One region of the Ruegeria sp. D1(2025) genome, then DNA from elsewhere that is predicted to be linked to it. Evidence: riboswitches for the same ligand, from Rfam matches in the RefSeq annotation. Region 1 holds a riboswitch; the other holds the start of a gene.
The links. A riboswitch is a leader RNA that binds a small molecule or an ion and turns the genes downstream of it on or off. The one in region 1 is predicted to bind thiamine pyrophosphate.
Positions count from the first base shown of each region.

Region 2: another riboswitch for thiamine pyrophosphate. It lies ahead of thiB (thiamine ABC transporter substrate binding subunit); the one in region 1 lies ahead of thiD (bifunctional hydroxymethylpyrimidine kinase/phosphomethylpyrimidine kinase).

Region 1 covers NZ_JBQFPO010000003.1:238,452-246,223, reverse strand. The annotation lists gene ACR1XU_RS10615 (thiazole synthase) at 1-631, opposite strand, end outside; gene thiS (sulfur carrier protein ThiS) at 634-828, opposite strand; gene ACR1XU_RS10605 (FAD-dependent oxidoreductase) at 812-1,789, opposite strand; gene thiD (bifunctional hydroxymethylpyrimidine kinase/phosphomethylpyrimidine kinase) at 1,786-2,589, opposite strand; TPP riboswitch at 2,635-2,741, opposite strand; gene dnaJ (molecular chaperone DnaJ) at 3,004-4,149, opposite strand; gene dnaK (molecular chaperone DnaK) at 4,224-6,131, opposite strand; gene ACR1XU_RS10585 (alpha-ketoglutarate-dependent dioxygenase AlkB family protein) at 6,346-6,948, shown strand; gene ACR1XU_RS10580 (ABC-2 transporter permease) at 6,945-7,766, opposite strand.
Region 2 covers NZ_JBQFPO010000015.1:41,067-48,838, forward strand. The annotation lists gene ACR1XU_RS21340 (FAD-dependent oxidoreductase) at 1-750, opposite strand, end outside; gene ACR1XU_RS21345 (GcvT family protein) at 747-3,158, opposite strand; gene ACR1XU_RS21350 (trimethylamine methyltransferase family protein) at 3,220-4,758, opposite strand; gene ACR1XU_RS21355 (LysR family transcriptional regulator) at 4,874-5,764, shown strand; TPP riboswitch at 5,850-5,954, shown strand; gene thiB (thiamine ABC transporter substrate binding subunit) at 5,987-6,967, shown strand; gene ACR1XU_RS21365 (ABC transporter permease family protein) at 6,943-7,772, shown strand, end outside.

The DNA of each region.
Region 1 (7,772 bases):
CACGGGCCACCGCCGTGTTCAGAAGAACAGCATCATAGCCCAGCTCCATCGCATGCGCGGCGTGGCTTGGACGGCCGATACCGGCATCAATGACAAGCGGTACATCGGGAAACGCAGCCCGCAGCGCCCGCAGCGCATATTCGTTGTTCAGACCGCGCCCGGACCCGATGGGCGCGCCCCACGGCATCAGAATCTCGCAACCCGCCTGCAACAGGCGTTCACCGACGATCAGATCGTCCGTTGTGTAGGGAAAGACCTGAAATCCATCTTCCGTCAGGATGCGGGCGGCTTCGACCAGTTGAAACACATCCGGTTGCAGGCTGTCGGTATGACCGATCAGTTCCAGCTTGATCCAATTGGTCTGAAAAACCTCGCGCGCCATCTGGGCGGTTGTCACAGCCTCTTTCACCGTGTGGCATCCGGCGGTGTTGGGCAGGACAATGACACCCAGGTCGCGGATCATCCGCCAAAAGCTCTGCCCGGCCCCACCCGCGCCTTCACGGCGCAGGGATACCGTGGCAACACCAGCCCCGCTGAGGCGAAACGCTTGTTCCAGAATGGCCGGACTGGGATACTGCGCCGTGCCCAGCATCAGCGGGTTAGGCAGCTCTGTGCCGTAAAAGGTCTTCATCGTTAGCCCCCCTGCATCGGGGCGACAACTTCGACCCGGTCACCATCTTCGAGTTTTCGGGCCAGTCGAAGGCTTGAAGGGACGAACTGTTCATTCACAGCGGTAGCTACGCAGCCCGAGAATCCACATTCCGCCAGCAAATCTGACAGGGTTTCTGCGCGGCTTTCGCGCGCCTCGCCATTAAGCACGATCTTCATCGACCATCTCCGAATGTTTGTTTTCCAGCGCCAGATCGGCGACGCCCTGTGCCAACGCGGGCGCAAGCAAGTAGCCATGGCGATACAGGCCATTGGCATAGATCGTTTGACCCAACCGGCGGATGCGAGGCAGGTTGTCGGGAAAAGCGGGGCGAAGATCGACACCGATTTCCAGGATCTCAGCCTCACCAAAGGCCGGGTTCAGCGCATAAGCCGCACTGAGAAGCTCCAACATCGAGCGGGCGGTAATCCGGCCGCTGTCCTCGGATTCGATCATCGTTGCGCCCAGCATGTAGACCCCGTCACCCCGCGGGACGACATAAAGCGGCATGCGCGGGTGCAGCAGTCGCACGGGGCGAGAGAGCGTGACATCCGGGCAGCGGATCACCAGCATCTCGCCTTTGACGCCACGCAGATCATGCAAGATCTCGCGCGCGTGCAACCCCCGGCAATCGATCGCATTCTCCAACCGGGAAGGGGCCAGTTTACGGTGAAAGGGCACACCTCGGTCCCTGAGGTGGCTGTAGAGGTCTCGCAACGCTTGCCGGGGATCAAGATGGGCCTCTGCCCGGAAGAAGAGACAGTTACCGAAATTGCTCATGTCAGGCTCTAAATTGGAGATTTTTCCACCTCCGATTTCTGAATACCCATCCGTTCGGCGTGCAAAGCGGCGCAGATCCGGTAGGTCGCGCGAATGCGAAACAACCAGCGTTCCGCACCGATGCACCCGCGTTCTGGCGGCCCACCAGTCAATCGCTGTTTGTCCAAGCCGCAGAACCGGTTCCTCGGCATTTTCATATTCACACCAGGGGGCAAGCATGCCACCCGCCCACCAGGAACAGCCATGTGGGCCTGGCGCACCTGCCGGGTCGAATATCTGCACGTCAGCGCCGCGCGATACCAGCTCGGTTGCAACAGTCAGACCGGCTACTCCGGCACCTATGACCGACCAGACGGTCATGCGGGCCAAAGCTGATGAAAATGATGAACCGGCCCATGCCCGCGACCAATGTCCAGATCATCGGACCGGGCTATCGCGCCTTGCAGATAGCTGTGCGCATCTGCAACGGCCGTCATCAGCGTTTTTCCCAGCGCCAGCCCGGCAGCAATTGACGCGGACAGTGTGCAGCCAGTACCATGCGTATTTCTGGTTTTCCGGCGCAGCGCCTTGAACTCTGCCACCAAGCCCGAAGCGTCGATCAAGAGATCACGGCAAATGTCGCCGGATCCATGCCCGCCCTTCATCAGAACGGAACCTGCGCCCATGTCACACAAGGCAAGCCCCTGTTTTACCATCTGATCCGGCGTCTCCGCAGCCGGGCAATCCAGAAGGCGTCCGGCCTCAGGCAAGTTCGGCGTCAATAGCGTGGCTATGGGCACGAGCACCGCCCGCAATGTCTCAACCGCGTCTTCTGTCAACAAGGCATCACCGGATTTGGCGATCATCACAGGGTCCAGTACGATGGGACCACGAAACGCTGCAAGGCTGTCTGCAACACATCGGATGATGTCCGGCGTCGCCAACATGCCAATCTTGACGGCGCCCACGCTCAGATCAGACAGAACGGCATCGATCTGTGCGGCGACAGTATTCAATGGGATCCCGTGAACGGCGGTAACGGCCCGTGTGTTTTGCGCGGTCACGGCGGTGATCACGCTGGCACCATAAACCCCTAAGGCAGACATTGCCTTGATGTCAGCCTGAATTCCGGCCCCACCGCCGCTGTCCGAGCCTGCAATTGTGAGCGCAATAGGCGTCATATCGTTGCTCCATCAAAATTGGGCAACGCGCGCATGGAAAACGTCTGACATTCTGAGACCGTTCCCTACGCCGGTATTGCCCGGATCAGGTTCGATGGGTTAGCGCATTCACGCCTCTCAGCCCTTCGATAAGGGCACCCCAACGGTTGACCGGACAATCACAGGCACATCGGAAAAACACAAGACTGAATTTGATCTGTATTATGGCCACCCTGATCCCTTGGGTAAGGCCAATGGTATTTGCGAGGCTCTGCCTCGCGCTCCGGGATATTTGGGGCCAGATGAACAAGGGATCTTTCCTTCATCTGGCCAAAAATATCCCGGGGGAGGCGCCCAAAGGGCGGCGGGGGCAGCGCCCCCTGCAACAAAAAAGCCGCCCGAAACCGGGCGGCTTTGGTCGGGAAAGCGGTTCCCTTAGCTTTTCATCCCATCCCAGAAGGACTTGACCGACGAGAAAAAGCTTTTTGATTCCGGGTGGTTGTCCTCTCCCAGATCGTCAAACTCACGCAGCAGTTCTTTCTGGCGACTGGTCAGGTTGACCGGTGTTTCCACAGCCAGTTCGATGAACATGTCACCCACGCCACCGCCACGCAGGGCGGGCATTCCCTTGCCACGCAAACGCATCTGGCGGCCCGACTGGCTACCTGCCGGAATCTGAACCCGGCCACGACCGCCATCGATGGTGGGCACTTCGATCGAACCACCAAGAGCGGCCTTGGCCATACTGACCGGCACGCGGCAATAGAGGTTTATGCTGTCACGCTCAAACAGCTTGTGATCGGACACTTCGACAAAGATGTACAGATCGCCCGGGGGGCCACCACGCATTCCGGCCTCACCCTCACCCGCCAGACGGATACGGGTGCCGGTTTCGACACCGGCGGGGATGTTGACGGACAGTGCCCGTTCTTTTTCCACGCGCCCCGCGCCGCCGCAGGATTTGCACGGATTCTTGATGATCTGACCCAATCCCGAGCAGGTCGGACAGGTGCGTTCAACGGTGAAAAAGCCCTGTTGCGCGCGGACCTTACCCATACCCGAACAGGTCGGGCAGGTGGTCGGTTCAACGCCGCTTTCAGCGCCCGATCCATCACAGGCCGAACAGGCCACGGCAGCGGGCACGTTGATGGTTTTTTGCAGGCCCGCAAACGCCTCTTCCAGCGAGACGCGCAGGTTGTAACGCAGGTCGGAACCGCGTGCGGCACGACGGCCACCGCCACCGCGCTGGCCACCCATGAAATCGCCGAACAGGTCGTCGAACACGTCCGAAAACGCGCTGGAGAAATCGCCCTGACCGAAGCCGCCGCCGGGTCGGCCGCCGCCACCCATGCCGTTTTCAAACGCGGCATGGCCAAAGCGGTCATAGGCGGCCTTGCGTTCTGCGTCTTTCAGAACGTCATAGGCTTCGTTCGCTTCCTTGAACTGCGCCTCGGCTTCCGGGTTGTCCTTGTTGCGGTCGGGATGCAACTCTTTGGCTTTCCTGCGAAAACCTTTCTTGATCTCGTCCGCCGATGCACCCTTGGACACGCCGAGTACATCGTAATAATCGCGTTTTGACATCAGTGTTTCCTTCTGCCTCAACGTAAACGGGCCGGCCCGGTATCCGGACCGGCCCGAATTGGCCCGGTTACCCGTTAGTTACGCTTGTCGTCGTCCAGATCTTCGAACTCGGCGTCGACAATATCGTCATCACCCGGAGCGGCGTCCGCAGCTGCCGGTTCATCCTCGGCCTCTTCGGACTGCGCCTTGTAGATGGCCTCGCCCAGTTTCATGGCCGCTTCGGTAACGTTCTGGATGCCCGACTTGATCTTGTCGGCGTTTTCGGTTTCCAGCTCGTCCTTCAGCGCGGCAATCGCCAGCTCGATGGCTTCGATGGTGGTCGGGTCGACCTTGTCGGCATGCTCTTCCATCGACTTCTCGGTCGAGTGGATGAGGCTTTCCGCCTGGTTCTTGGCGTCGACCAGCTCGCGGCGTTCCTTGTCGGCTTCCGCGTTCTCTTCCGCGTCCTTGACCATCTTTTCGATGTCCTCGTCGGACAGACCGCCCGAGGCCTGGATGGTGATCTTCTGCTCTTTGCCTGTGCCTTTGTCCTTGGCCGAAACCGAGACAATGCCGTTGGCGTCGATGTCGAAGGTCACCTCGATCTGCGGCATGCCGCGCGGTGCGGGCGGGATGTCTTCGAGGTTGAACTGACCCAGGATCTTGTTGTCCGAAGCCATCTCACGCTCACCCTGGAACACGCGGATGGTTACGGCGTTCTGGTTGTCTTCGGCGGTCGAGAAAACCTGGGACTTCTTGGTCGGGATCGTGGTGTTGCGGTCGATCAGACGGGTGAACACGCCACCCAGGGTTTCGATGCCCAGCGACAGCGGGGTCACGTCCAGCAGAACCACGTCTTTGACGTCGCCCTGCAGAACACCGGCCTGAATGGCGGCACCCATGGCAACAACTTCGTCCGGGTTCACACCTTTGTGCGGCTCTTTACCGAAGAATTTGGTGACCTCTTCGATCACTTTCGGCATCCGGGTCATACCACCGACCAGAACAACCTCGTCCACGTCAGCAGCCGACAGACCGGCGTCTTTCAGAGCGGCGGCGCAGGGCTTCATCGACTTCTTAATCAGGTCGCCAACCAGCGATTCCAGCTTGGCGCGGGTCAGTTTCATGACCATGTGCAGCGGCTGGCCGTTCGAACCCATCGAGATGAACGGCTGGTTGATCTCGGTCTGCGAGGTCGAGGACAGCTCGATCTTGGCTTTTTCAGCAGCTTCTTTCAGACGCTGCAGCGCCATCTTGTCGGCAGACAGGTCGACGCCGTGTTCCTTTTTGAACTCGTCCGCCAGGTAGTTGACGATGCGCATGTCAAAGTCTTCACCACCCAGGAAGGTGTCACCGTTGGTCGATTTGACCTCGAACAGGCCGTCGTCGATTTCCAGGATGGTCACGTCGAAAGTACCGCCGCCAAGGTCATAGACTGCGATGGTTTGAGTGTCTTTCTTGTCCAGACCGTAGGCCAGCGCGGCAGCTGTCGGTTCGTTGATGATCCGCAGCACTTCCAGACCGGCGATTTTACCGGCGTCTTTGGTGGCCTGACGCTGTGCGTCGTTGAAGTATGCCGGAACGGTGATAACCGCCTGCGTGACTTCCTCACCCAGATAGCTCTCGGCGGTTTCCTTCATCTTACCCAGAGTGAAGGCCGAGATCTGGCTTGGGGAGTACTTTTCGCCGCGGGCTTGGACCCACGCGTCGCCATTGCCGCCATCAACGATGGCGTACGGCACCATTTTCTTGTCTTTTTCGACTTCGGCATCATCCACACGACGACCGATCAGACGCTTGACGCCAAAGATCGTGTTGTCGGGGTTGGTGACCGCCTGACGTTTTGCAGGCTGACCGACCAGTCGCTCATCTTCGGTGAAGGCGACGATCGAGGGCGTGGTCCGCGCCCCTTCGGCGTTTTCGATGACTTTCGGCTGCGAGCCGTCCATGATGGCCACGCACGAGTTTGTGGTACCAAGGTCAATCCCGATTACTTTACCCATATTTTCAATCCCTTTCTCTTCAAGGCGATGTCCCGAGGCCGGGACCCGTTATGGCATCCCTGCCCCGATCTGCATTGCGTAATGGCCCTACACCATTGCGCGTCCCGGCGTATATAAGGGCGCGACGAAAGGCCTGCAAGCGGTGTAAAACGCAGGTTTTCGGGATTTTGTGGCCTTTTTCGGCAAGGTTTTGGCAAGGATTGAGGATTCTGGGATGGCCCGGCTGATTTTGCGCGGATTCGACATCAGAAAGGGCTGGCTGGATGCATCGGCCCAGACGCAACTGATCGAAACGCTGCGCCCGATTCTGAAAGCGGCGCCACTGGTGCGGCCGGTGACGCCGCAAGGCAAGGCGATGTCGGTGCGCATGACCTCGGCCGGGGCCGTTGGCTGGGTCACGGACCGGGATGGCTACCGGTATCAAACACAGCACCCGCAAGGGAAGGCTTGGCCTGACATTCCCGAACCGATCCTGAACCTGTGGCACGACCTTGCCAGCAGTGAACGCGACCCCGATTGCTGTCTGATCAATTATTACGGGGAAGGCGCCCGAATGGGTCTGCATCAGGACAAGGACGAGGCCGATTTTTCCTGGCCGGTTCTTTCGGTTTCGCTTGGGGATGATGCGCTTTTTCGGATCGGCAACACCACCCGAGGCGGCAAGACCGAGTCGATCTGGCTGAATTCGGGCGACGTTGTCATCATGGGCGGGCCGGCACGGCTGACATATCACGGGATCGATCGCATCCGTTTCGGATCTTCCAAACTCTTGCCAAAAGGCGGGCGGATCAATCTGACGCTGCGGGTGGCCCGTTAGCGGCGTGCGTCCCAGCTTTGAGACACGTGTTTGCGTGTAAAGAACTCACCCAACAGCCCGATCATCAGCAGCGCTATGCCGACCCATAAGGCATATTCCCAGTTTGTGTTCCGTGGAAAATAGTTGCGGAAAATGAAGCCCCGGGCCTGGTCGATGATGTGAAACAGCGGGTTCCAGGCGAACATCATCAGGATATAGCCGCCCAGCGCATTGGCGACGAACATCTTGCCCGAGAACACCATGTTGAGGCGCCGATAGATGTTTTTCAACATCTCCGCCGTCCTTGGAAACCACGGCTTCAGGGCCATCAGGTTCAATCCCACCGTGCATCCCACAAACCAAGACAGGATCAGCATTCCGAAGGCGCCGCCTGGGTCCAGAATGTCCAAAGGCTCAACCGCGACATGATACACGAACAGGATCACCAGTATTGAAACAAGCTGCGTGTACAGCGCGCCGAAGGCCGCCGCCAGCAGCATGATCATCGGATTCATCGGCGAATGCAGCATCATCGGATTGTTCCCCGGCGCAATACCGGCAATCGCGGATACCGACTTTACATGCATGATGAACATGAAAACGCCGGACAGCATGTAAAGCACGAAGTTGCCGCGGATTTTGGCAACACGTCCCCCCATGAATGACAGGATCAGGTAGAAGACCGTGGCCAGAATGACGATCTGCATGATGTTGATGAAAATCGCGATAACAGCATTCGAATGTTGCGAGCGTATCTGCCGCACGACGGCGTGAAACACCAGTTCCGCCGTGGTGAAGGCACCGCCCAAAAGCGTTTGGTTGCGCTTGTAATAAAACACCCGACG
Region 2 (7,772 bases), on a different contig from region 1:
GTTGTCGCGCATAACCGGCAGTTCCGGGCGGTTTTCGAATTCAGGCACGGTATCAGTGACCAGATAGTGATGCAGGCACGAGACCGAGGGGATTTTCAAACCAAACCACTCTCCAACCTGATTGGCATAGCTGCCTGCGGCGATCACTACGTGTTCGGCCAGTACTTCACCATTTTCCGTGCGCAGCAGCCAAATGTCCCCTCGTCGGCTTGCGCCCAGAACCTGATTGCGGCGGTCAATTTTGGCCCCACGCGTGCGGGATGCCGCCGCCAACGCCTGGGTCACGCCGGACGGGTCGATATGTCCGTCTTCGAACGTCCGGACTGCCGCCTTGACGTTGTCGACCTTGTAAAACGGATTGCCTTTTGCAACCTCATCCGGCCCGACCAGTTCCATCGGCAGATTGAGCATCTTGCCCACACCCATGATGGATTTCATCCAGTCAACCTCATCATCGGTGGTGGCAATGCGAAAACCGCCGACTTCATGCCAACCGATGCTTTGGCCCGTCTCTTTTTCAACCTGCTTGTATGTGGCGATCGAGGTCTTGTTGATCCATCCCGCAATACGGCTGCCGACGGCGTGGGCGATCTGTCCCGCGGCGTGCCAGGTCGAGCCACTTGTCAATTCCGCTTTCTCGAACAGAATCGTATCTGTCCAACCGTTTTTGGCCAGCTGAAACTGCGCAGCGACCCCCATGATACCGCCGCCAATGATGGCGACACGGGTGGTGCGCGTCCCGTCCGTCACGAAAATGCTTCCTTCGCGGGTTTCAAAGTGGCCTGCGCCGAAAACCGCACACAGGCGATTTCGACTTCAACAGGCAGCGTGCCATCCGCAGTCCAGGATTTTTCTTCGAAAGACCGCTGGATATCGTGCACAACTGCCAAGGCCACGGATCGGTTGAACCGATAACTCCAGGCCGACGACGTTATCTGCCCGATGGCGCGCCCGTTCAGATAGATCGGCTCATCGTGGATCGGTATCGCGGCCGGATCATCAAACAGCAGCGAAACGATCCGTTTTTTCGGCTCCAGCTCGAGCAGCGCATTTTCACCCACAAAACCAGAGCCAAAGGCGCAAAAGGCCGCAAGCCCGGCTTCGACGGGTGTGGTGCCGGGGGTCAGTTCGTGGCCAAAGGCCCGAAAGCCGCTTTCAATCCGCAAAGAACCACTAGCAAAGAGACCAGCATGGGTCGCCCCGGCCCTCACCAGCGCCTCATGCGCGGCCATTGCCATTTCTGCTGGGATATAGAGTTCGAACCCTTCTTCGCCGGTAAAGCTCAGGCGGCCGACCCAGCTACGGGCGAGGCCGATTTCAGCGGGCCTGAACTGAAATCTCTTGAGATCGGGCAGGGGAGTGTTTGTGGTCGCTTGAAGAACATCGCAGGCCCTTTGTCCGGCGAGACCCAGGATGGCATATCCGCTTGCTACATCAGTAAACTCAACACGATATACGCCCCGCGTTTCACGCATCCTTTTCAGGTTACGCACAACTTCACTTGCACCCGTGATCATCAGGAAGGTTTGCGGGCCGTGCCGCTGAACCGTCACGTCGCTCTCGATCCCGCCTCGTTTGTTCAGGATTTGCGAGTACACAATCCGACCCTCGGCAACATCTATCTGCGCCGCACACAGCCGGTTCAGAAAGGCGCAGGCATCGGGGCCTTGGATCATGATCTTGCCGAACGCACTCTGGTCCAGAATGGCGGCACCCTCGCGGCAGGCGGCCACTTCGCGGCCGACCTGCTCGCGCCAAGCGGGCACTCCGAAGGTCAGCGGCAAGTGGGCGGCTTCACCGCCGAAATGCACTGCACGTTCCCATCCGCCGCGGGATTCAAATCGTGCCCCTGCGGCCACCAGCCCCTCGTGAACAGGCGAGCGACGCTGCCCCCGCGCAGTCTCCATCGAGCGCCCGGGGTAGGGATTGTCGTAGTGGCGTCCCAGAACTTCGGGAATGCGTGCCTCCAGCGCGCCCAGAACGTTCATCTCCGGGCTAAACCGCCGGATATCGGATTCGCTTAGTTCCATCGTCGGCTCGCCGGCAATGATCCATTCGGCCATTGCCATGCCCGCGCCCCCGGCCAGCGCGATACCGGTGGAGTTCATCCCGCCGATCAGAAACAGTCCAGGAACATCCGAGCTTTCTCCCAACATGAACTGGCCGTCGAGGGTGAAACTCTCAGGACCGTTCAGCAGCATCCGCACTTCGGCACGCTCCAGCGCGGGAATGCGTCGCAGCGCGTTTTCCATCATTGGCATGAAATGATCCCAGTCTTCGTCCAGCAGGTCGAAGCTGAAATCAGCAGGCAGGCGATCCAGTGGCAGGCCCTTGGCATGGGGTTCGAATGAACCCACCAGAAGCCCTTCGACATCGTCGCGGGCGTACAGGAACGCATCCTGATCGTTGAGCGTCGGCAGATGTGCGCCCGGCCCAAGCGCCTGCACTTCGGGCAGCGGCTTGGTCAGCATGTAGAAATGCTCGCAGGCGTAAAGGGGCATGTGCGCGCCGGCCATGGCCGCCACTTCGCGGGACCACAGTCCACATGCGATCACCACCTCCTCAGCTTCGATCAGGTGGTCACTGACTTCGACGGCTGCAATCCGACCGCCTTTTTTTTGCAGACCCGTTACCTTGGTGTCCTCGAATATTTGCACACCGCGCGCCCGGGCCCCTTTCGACAGCGCCAGCGCAACATCGGATGGGTTGACCCTGCCGTCGGCGGGTGACCAGACTGCCCCCAGGACGTCGTCCACTTTGATCAGAGGCCATAGGTTGTGCGCGCGGGCCGCATCGACCACTTCGGCCTCAAGCCCGAACGCACGGCCCAGCGAAACCTGACGTTTGATGTTGGTCAGGCGATCACCGTTCGTGGCCAGCGTAAGCGACCCGGTTTGAACCCAGCCCGTCGCTTGCCCGGTCTCACGTTCGAGTGCGCCATATAGGTCAATCGAATAGTTGATCAGCTTTGTCAGAGTGGCCGACGGGCGCAAGCGACGCACCAGACCCGCCGCATGCCATGTGGTGCCCGAGGTCAGTTTGGAACGTTCGAGCACGATGATGTCTTTGCGACCCTCACGGGCCAGATGGTAGGCGACCGAGCACCCGATCACGCCGCCGCCTATCACGATGGTGCGGGCATGGTGGGGCAGAGTCATGCAGTAGCCCCATGGATTGTTCTTGTTTCGAGCGCGCTGAAAGCGCCGGCGGTACGATCGGTCATGGCTCTCTCCCGATCCGGCGGCGGCTCAGTCGAATGTCGAATTGCTGTCGCACATCGCGATCGACCGTATCCGGAATGTGTGAGGGGAAATGACTTGCAAGCAACTCACGCGCCTTGGCTTTCGCAACTTCACCGACTGGACGCGCGCCGTCTTCCTGCCAGTCAACCGGTGTGCGCCTGTCGCCAACATGAGGATAGAAATAGTCCGATTTCATTCGGTCGTAGGTATGAACCTCACCCAGGTAGTGACCCGGACCCCGACACACATCGGCGATCACCTGCGCTGCAATGTTGTCGGTCGTAACTTCGATCCCACGGATTGTTCGAAGCACATTGCCCAAAAGGTCGTTGTCGCTGACATAGCCTTCCAATGAAACGCCCAGAAGACTGGCATGACTGCCAGCGGCCTGCGTGACAATGTTCGATCCCGCATGTGCCGCCATGGCGACTGCCAGGCATTTCTCAGCCCCGTATTGGGAATCCAGTGTCTTGGCGTCGGTAATCCCGGCTATGGACGAAGTCGGCAAGTTGAAATGCCGCCCCATCTGCGCCGCACCGGCCATCAGGATCGCCTGTTCCCCTCCGCCACCAGACATCGACCCGGTGCGCAGGTCGGCGACCAAAGGTTTGGGTGCAAAAATCGCGCGAACCTGCGGATCGACGAGGCGGGCAAAAACCAATCCGGCGAGCGTTTCAGCCACGGCCTGTACAAGTGACCCGGCCAAGGTGGCCGGGCTTGTGGCCCCGGCCTGTCCCGCGCTGATCAATTGTACCGGAAAACCCGCAAGAATAGCGGCCTCGAGCACTTCACAAGCCTCTTCTGCGAAGCGCATGGGCGGCACAACATGACAGACCATGACAGTCAGGAACGGTCGCGCGCGAAAGGCGGCTTCGTCACCTGCGATCCTGTAACAAAGGCGGGCAATGGCCGGGACGTTTTCGGGTTCGGTAATCGAGACGGAAACATGCTTGGACGTGCCCATCAGGCAGGCATAGGCAGTGTTGAGGTCCATTGCCGCAGCAGGGTCAACGTCGCGCGCAACGACCGGACGGCTGAAATGATGGATGTTCTCCATCCTGTCGACCAGTCGGGCGGCATCATACAGGTCGGCCAGGGTTGAAGGGCGGTAGTGGCCCGTATCGATGTCGAAGACACCCGGCGCGGCGCCGCCGGTTGACATATGGACCCGCGTGCCTTCGATCCGCAGATCGTTTTCAGGAACTTGCCCGCAAAGGACGAAATTCCGCCTTGCCTGCTTGATCGACTTGCGCACAAGGGCGCGCGGAAACAACAATCGTCCGTCATCGCCCAGCGTCCCGCCCGCTGCCGTCACCTTGTCGACCATGGATGGGGTCGGCTGACTTAGTCCGAGGGTCTCAAGCAGCAGCAATGCGGCTTCCTCGGTCTGAGCGACTTCATTCGGGGACAGCGGTTTCAGGCACCCGCCAACCACACCCGGCCATACCGCAGGGCTGGCCTCGTCGCTGTTATCTTGTGTCAGACGGTCCTTGCGACCGCGCCGGCGCGTAGACATGGGCCTAATATCATGAGCTCAGCTTCATTCAAAGTCAGCCTACACAGCCATAGGGCTTGTTTACAAAAGCCGTTTTCTCAGCAATTGATGAGTAAAACTTACATTAGGGAAATTCGTGACCGCCTCTCTTCCCGCCCTTCGCGCCTTCGATGCAGCCGCCCGCCAGGGCAGTTTTCGAATTGCGGCCGAGAAATTGTCGGTCACACCCACGGCGATCAGCCATCACATTCGAGGGCTGGAAGAGCAGCTGGGCGTCAAGCTGTTTGAACGGGCCGGGCGCGAGGTCGCGTTGACCGAAGATGGCAGGCGTCTGGCGGCAGCAACGGCTCAGGCATTTGAAATTCTGGATGACGCGGTGCGCTCGGTTCGCCGCAGCTCCCGCAAAGTGGTCCGACTTGCTGCGGGGCCGATTTTCACCGCCCGCTGGCTGATGCCCCGGATCGGTGATTTTTGGGACGACCACCCCGAGATCGAGCTGGAGGTGGTTCCTTCTTATCAACCCGGCACGCTGAACCGGGCAAACATCGACATCGTGATCCGCTGGGAACGAATGGCCGAGATGCCCGAAACCGCGATCAAGCTGATCGAGCTTGCCCCCGTTGCCATAGCGTCGGAGGCATTTGTCCTGAGGCACGGTCCGGTGAATGAGCCCCAAGACCTGTTGCACTGTCCGCTGTTGCATCAAAGGAACCACTGGGGTTGGCTCGACTGGTTCCGGGCGATGAATGTCCCGGTTGATGGCCCTTTGCGTGGTCCGATCTTTGAAGATGCCAATGTTCTGCTGCGGGGTGCCGCAGAAGGGCAGGGCGCGATTGTCGGCTGGCTGCCCTTGATCGATCAGGATCTGGCCGAAGGTCGCGTCGTGCGTCTGTTTGATGAAAAAATAACACCCACTCATGGTTATTTCGTCGAGAGCACAGGACTTGGCCGATCGCGACGCGAGACCCGGGCCGCGATTGAATGGCTGCAGGTTCAAAGCCTGGGCTCGCAGGCTGATCTGCCCTGATCCCGCCAGTTGAGAAGTATCCTTCATGCCAGTGAAGCGTGAAGGGCGAATTTGGTTGAAATTGTTTCGACATCACCCTAATCACGGCCTCACCTCGGGGTGCGCGGAATGCCGCGCTGAGACGCCCATAGCGAACCCGTTGAACCTGAACCGGCTAGAACCGGCGGAGGGAAAGGTGACGGTTTCATCCATCCTTGCCCTCTCGCCGCAATGGAGGATGACATGAAACATCTGCTGATTGCTGCGGGAATTCTGAGCGCGACTTCGGCTATCGCCGCCGACAAACCTCAGCTGACCGTTTATACTTATGACAGCTTCGTCTCGGATTGGGGTCCGGGTCCGCAGGTCAAGGAAGCATTCGAAGCGGTCTGCGACTGCGAACTGAACCTTGTTGGTGTGGAAGACGGTGCCGCCCTGCTGTCGCGCATCCGTCTGGAAGGCGAAAACTCGGATGCAGACGTCGTCTTGGGTCTGGACACCAACCTGATTGCAGCAGCAAAGGAAACCGGCCTGTTTGCGCCCAGTTCGGTCAGCGCCAAATACACTTTGCCCGTAGAATGGAACGATGACGTATTTGCGCCTTACGACTGGGGGTATTTCGCGTTTGTCCATAATGCCGACGCAGCAGCACCGGCCAATTTCCGTGAGCTGGCCGACGGTGATACCAAAATCATCATTCAGGATCCGCGTTCATCCACGCCAGGGCTAGGCCTGTTGCTGTGGGTCAAAGCCGCCTATGGCGACGAAGCCCCCGAAATCTGGGCAGGACTGGCCGATAATATCGTGACCGTCACCAAGGGCTGGTCCGAGGCGTATGGACTGTTTCTTGAGGGTGAGGCTGACATGGTTCTCAGTTACACCACATCACCTGCCTATCACCTGATCGCTGAAGAAGATGCAAGCAAGGCGGCGGCGGCATTTGACGAAGGTCACTATATGCAGGTCGAAGTAGCCGGGAAACTGGCCGGAACCGATCAGCCTGAACTGGCGGACCAGTTTTTACAGTTCATGGTTTCGGATGCCTTCCAGCAGATCATCCCGACAACAAACTGGATGTATCCGGCGGTAACGCCTGCGGCGGGCCTGCCCGAAGGGTTTGATACACTGACCGTACCGGAAAAATCTTTGCTGCTGGATTCTGATCAGGCGGCAGCCGTGCGGGATGAGGCGTTGGCGGAATGGCTGGGCGCGCTCAGCCAGTAAATCCGACGCCGGGTATTGGCGCGGCGATACTGATTGCCGTGCTTATTCTTGGTACGCTCGCCGCAGTTGCCCTGCGCGCCGACTCCGCAAGTGGGTTCGGACCGGCCGATTGGTCAGCCCTTCGGTTCACACTGGTTCAGGCGGTGTTGTCCGCCATTTTCAGTGCAGGGCTTGCCGTTCCTGTCGCCCGCGCGCTGGCCCGGCGGCGTTTTCGCGGGCGGGCGGTTCTGATCGCGCTGCTGGGGGCGCCGTTCATTTTGCCGGTCATTGTCGCCATCATCGGCTTGCTGCAGGTTTTCGGCCGAGCGGGCTGGATTTCAGACGTTCTAGCGGTTTTTGGGCTACCGCCGATCCGTATCTACGGGCTGCATGGCGTGGTTCTGGCGCATGTCTTTTTCAATCTCCCCTTGGCCACGCGTCTGATCTTGCAGGGGTGGCAGGAGATCCCGTCCGAAAGGTTTCGATTGGCCGCCCAGTTGGGTTGCAACGGATGGGCCATGTTCCGGCTGATCGAAATGCCTATGCTGGCACGTATCCTGCCCGGTATTCTGGCCGTTGTTTTTGCCATTTGCCTGACCAGTTTTGCAGTTGCCCTGACTTTGGGTGGTGGACCACGCGCGACCACGATAGAACTCGCGATTTACCAGGCCTTTACCTATGATTTCAACTTGGGTCGCGCCGCGCTTCTGTCCGGAGTGCAACTGGTTCTGACCGCGGTGGCGGCCCTGGCAGCGCTCAGGTTCTCCAGGGGTGACGGGTTTGGTGCCGGGCTGGATCGTTCGATCCGACGCTGGGATGAAGGGAC